One region of the Exiguobacterium sp. UBA1053 genome, then DNA from elsewhere that is predicted to be linked to it. Evidence: riboswitches for the same ligand, from Rfam matches in the RefSeq annotation. Region 1 holds a riboswitch; the other holds the start of a gene.
The links. Region 1 has a riboswitch for thiamine pyrophosphate ahead of tenA (thiaminase II). Riboswitches for the same ligand answer to the same signal wherever they lie in the genome.

Region 1 (2,204 bases):
TAAACTACTACCTACTGCACCAGAACAAGCGATTCCGGCTTCAATCTTCCGCTATGCGAAACAAACGGAGACACCATCCGTCCTGCTCAGTCTCCGTAACCCATACGATGTTGCTGTTCAACCGGACGCACCGGCACATGTCCTCGTCTATGGCTTCAAAGGTGATCCGAACGGTCCAGACTCCGAAGCAGGCAATCTAAAATCAGCGGGACCAAACCTGCCTGCAGGTATCCGCGCGATCTTCGGAACGTTCAAACCGCAAGGCACTTTACCGGTTGATGTGCCGATCTTTCAGAACGGTGTCTTTACCGACAAACTGCATCTCGAATTCGGTGACGGCTTTAAAAACTGGAAAAAATGAGGACATGATACACAAAAGACCGAAGCTCCTTAAAGGATGCCTCGGTCTTTTAATGATGGATATGCAGATTCGGCTTCTGCTTTCGTACGCTCGTAGACACGATGAAGTGAATAAGTCAACGAAGCGTAGAGGACGACGACCAGGACAGTTGCGATAGTTCTCCCCGTTGTAAAACCGAACTGAAGCAACCCCTGAAAATTCTGAATCGTAGCATATGTGCCGTACACCACCATCAATATGGGAATGATGTACCCAACAAATCTCACTTTCACTTTTCCGAGCACCTGTTGCACAACATATGCCGCGAGAATCACGAGTGCGATCACGATGATTTCCATTCCAATCCCTACTCTCACTAAATGGTATTCCTAATTCTACCATTTATTGATTCAAGAAGATACCGCTCGTGCCGGAATCGTTTCGTAAACCGACGTAAACGTCTCTTCCGTCCATCCCATATGCCAAAACAGCAACTCATAATAACAGCTCGTCACGAAATGACGTTTCATCCGCTCGCGTTCCGTCGGGCTTGCTTGCTCCGCCAGCGCATCAAGCCGTGCAATCTGATCAAAGACGACCTTTTCGAACCATTCCGAGCTATACGTGTCGATCCATTGCTGATAGATTTTTTCTTCCGGTGTACACGTCAGTAATTGTTGCCCGACTTCATAATACAACCAGTAACATGGCAAGATGGCAGCAATCGTCTCACCAAGCGTTCCTTCACTCGCATGATGCATGTGCGAGACGTACGCATATGCTGTCGGTGCCGGTTCAAATGCTTCAAGGTCTGCTGCCGTAATACCGAGCGGCTTAAAAAATGATTGATGTAAGCTCAGTTCTGCCTCGTAAGTCGAAGTAGCATGTTCGGCAAGTGTCGCGATCGTCGCGAAGTCGTCCGCTTTTGACGCTGCCTTCGCTTGAATCTTCGCAAAGTGTTTTAAGTAATAGGCATCTTGCATGACGTAATGCCGAAATTTCGAGAGTGGTAACGTCCCCTCTCCGATTCCTTGAACGAATGGGTGCGTAAAACTACTGTTCCAATACGCTTGTGCCGCTTGTTTGATTTCTTGTGTGAATGTCATGATCTCATCCTCCTCGTTTGGTATGAAACGAAAAAACACCACCCCGAAACACACGGGCATGGCGCAAGAAGAACAAGACTTGACGCCACTTCCCTCCGTAAGTACGAACTTAATCAGGTTCAAAGGGTCCGAACGTCTTCGTTCGTCTCAGTCAGCCTACCGACTCCCCTAGTGGTCATTATTCGATTCCCATCCACTATAGCATGCTGAAAATGGAAGTCAAGTTGTCCTCTTTTCGCTATACTATGGAGTGTCAGAAGACGGATGCCGTCTCCATCTACAGACCGATTCCGAACTTCTTTCGTTCTCGTACACTAACTTTAGTACCTGATACTATAATTCATTCTGTTACTCATAATTGGAGGATTTCATTATGCATACACCAACAAAAATCATGGCGTCAGCCGTTATCGCTTCTGCTTTATTACTCCCAACAGCCGCATCTGCCGAACAAGTCGTCGATAAGACGATCGTCACACTCGGGGAGTCGCTCGGCGCAAAGGATAAAGCATGGGTGCTTTCCCGTCTTAATGCACCGGAAGGCATCACGCCGATCATCGCCACTTCTGCTGACGAAGAAAAATATCTCGGGAAAAACATTCCACAGTCGCAAAAAGGCGGCAACATGTATTCGTCGGCTAAAATCGAACTGACGGAAAAAGGAGATGGACTTTCCGTCTCGACGGAGAACATCACATGGGTGACGAAGGATATGTATCTCAACGCTCTCGTCACAGCGGGTGTCAAAGATGCCGACA
Region 2 (2,204 bases), on a different contig from region 1:
TGGGAAGAAGTCATTTTCGGATCGAAGGATTTAGGTGATTTATTCAGCCGTGTCATGGCGGGGAAAAAAATCGCTGAGCAAGACGATAAAATGATTTCGGACTACATCGCAACGCAACAAAAATTAGCAGAAGCAAAACAAGCGCTCGTTGAGAAAAAAGCGGAGCAAATGCAAGAAAAGAAAGTATTGATTGAACAAAAGAAAGCGTTAAAGCTTCAAATGAAAGAACGTAGTGCTACACTGAAGAAATTACGAAAAGGGAAGACGAAGTTTACGACAGAACTATTAGACGCAAAAGAACTTCAAGCAACTCTCGAAGCGCAAGAACGTGCAATTGCGGCAGCGAAGGCAGCCGCTAAAGCAGCGGCTGAAAAAGCAGCAGCGGAGAAAGCGGCAGCCGAAAAAGCCGCTAAAGCGAATGCTCAAGCAGCAAAACAAGCAGGTAAGAGTTCGGAATCAACTGATTCTGTTGCCCCGCCCGTTGTTTCGAGTGGAGGGAAATTCGTTCGACCATCTTCTGGTGGAGTGTCGCAAGGATTCGGACCAGCAAGCGGCGCGAATGGTTATACGTTCCACAACGGTGTTGATTTCAGTGGTTCGGTCGGGTCTCCAATCGTCGCTGCAGCAGCTGGAACGGTCATTACAGCATCAGGTGGTGGACCTTACGGTAATCATGTCATGATCTCTCACTTCCTCGATGGACAAGTGTACACGACTGTCTACGCACATATGAGTTCATTATCGGTTCGTGCAGGACAAACGGTCTCTCAAGGTCAGCAAGTCGGAACACTTGGTAGTACAGGGAATTCAACAGGACCACACTTGCATTTCGAACTACATGTCGGAGGCTATCAATACAGTGCTTCTTCTCCTCTGAATGCAGTCAATCCATTGGCATATCTGTAATCAAAACGGGCTTCGGCTCGTTTTTTTTTCTTCTCTATGCTACAGTTAAGGCGAAACGAATACTTGAGCAACTAGGGGAGCTGGAGGAATCCGGCTGAGAGGAAAACCAATCTGTTTTCGACCCTATTACCTGAACTGGATAATACCAGCGTAGGAAAGTTGAGCCGAACGGATACCGGAATGCGTGTATAACGCTTTCGTATAGCGTCGACTGCTTTTTTACAGCGGTCGACGCTTTTTTTGTCGGTCACGACTCCCTTACATTGCTCGATGGGAAGGTGAAAAGAACATGAAACACGTACTGACGATTGCAGGATCCGACTCCGGTGGTGGAGCTGGGATTCAAGCAGATTTAAAAACATTTTCAGCTTTAGGCGTTTATGGAATGAGCGTCCTGACAGCCGTCACGGCGCAAAATACGTTGGGTGTTCAAGCGGTGGAAGAGTTATCCCCAGAAATCGTAGATGCCCAGTTAACGTCGATTTTTTCAGACATTCGTGTCGATGCGATCAAAATCGGAATGGTCTCGAATGCGCAGACGATTCGTGTCATTGCTACACATCTCCGCAAACAGACAGTTCCGATCATATTAGATCCCGTCATGGTCGCTAAAGGTGGTCATGCCCTATTGAGGACGGAGGCTGAACAAGCATTGATTTCAGAACTTCTACCACTTGCGACACTCGTCACACCGAATTTACCGGAAGCGGAGCGTTTAACAGGACGATCAGTGACCAATCTAGAGGAAATGCGATTGGCGATGCATCAATTGGCTACACAGACAGGGGTAGTATTACTAAAAGGTGGACATCTCTCAGGAGCTGCGACGGATTTGTTGTTTGATGGGGAAGTGGAACACCGCTTCACATCGGAACGGTTAGACAATCAACATACTCATGGAACTGGTTGTACCTTATCTGCGGCGATTGCGGCGCGGATGGCGCTTGGAGAAGATTTAACAGATAGCGTAAGACAGGCAAAGAGCTATGTCACGGAGGCAATTCGTCATGGATTTGCCCTCGGACAAGGTATTGGACCGACACATCATTTTCATTCACTTTGGAGGGATACACATGTTTACGACCATTCTTGAACACAAACCACTCATTCACCATCTGACGAACACGGTGACGATCAACGACTGTGCGAACGTCACACTCGCTGTTGGAGCATCACCCGTCATGGCGGAAGATATTCGCGAAGTAGAAGAGATGGTTAGACTCGCGCAAGCCCTCGTCTTAAACATTGGTACGATCGATGCAGACATGCAAGCAGCTCAACGACTTGCAGCCCGTGAA

Region 2: it holds a riboswitch for thiamine pyrophosphate, as region 1 does, so the genes downstream of both, thiD (bifunctional hydroxymethylpyrimidine kinase/phosphomethylpyrimidine kinase) here and tenA (thiaminase II) in region 1, are expected to answer to the same signal.

What each region holds. Positions count from the first base shown of each region.
Region 1 covers NZ_DCDO01000003.1:325,492-327,695, forward strand. The annotation lists gene B3G15_RS02660 (glycoside hydrolase family 3 protein) at 1-361, shown strand, start outside; gene B3G15_RS02665 (hypothetical protein) at 391-699, opposite strand; gene tenA (thiaminase II) at 751-1,446, opposite strand; TPP riboswitch at 1,520-1,626, opposite strand; gene B3G15_RS02675 (DUF1002 domain-containing protein) at 1,820-2,204, shown strand, end outside.
Region 2 covers NZ_DCDO01000005.1:129,876-132,079, reverse strand. The annotation lists gene B3G15_RS04795 (murein hydrolase activator EnvC family protein) at 1-906, shown strand, start outside; TPP riboswitch at 970-1,080, shown strand; gene thiD (bifunctional hydroxymethylpyrimidine kinase/phosphomethylpyrimidine kinase) at 1,196-1,999, shown strand; gene thiM (hydroxyethylthiazole kinase) at 1,980-2,204, shown strand, end outside.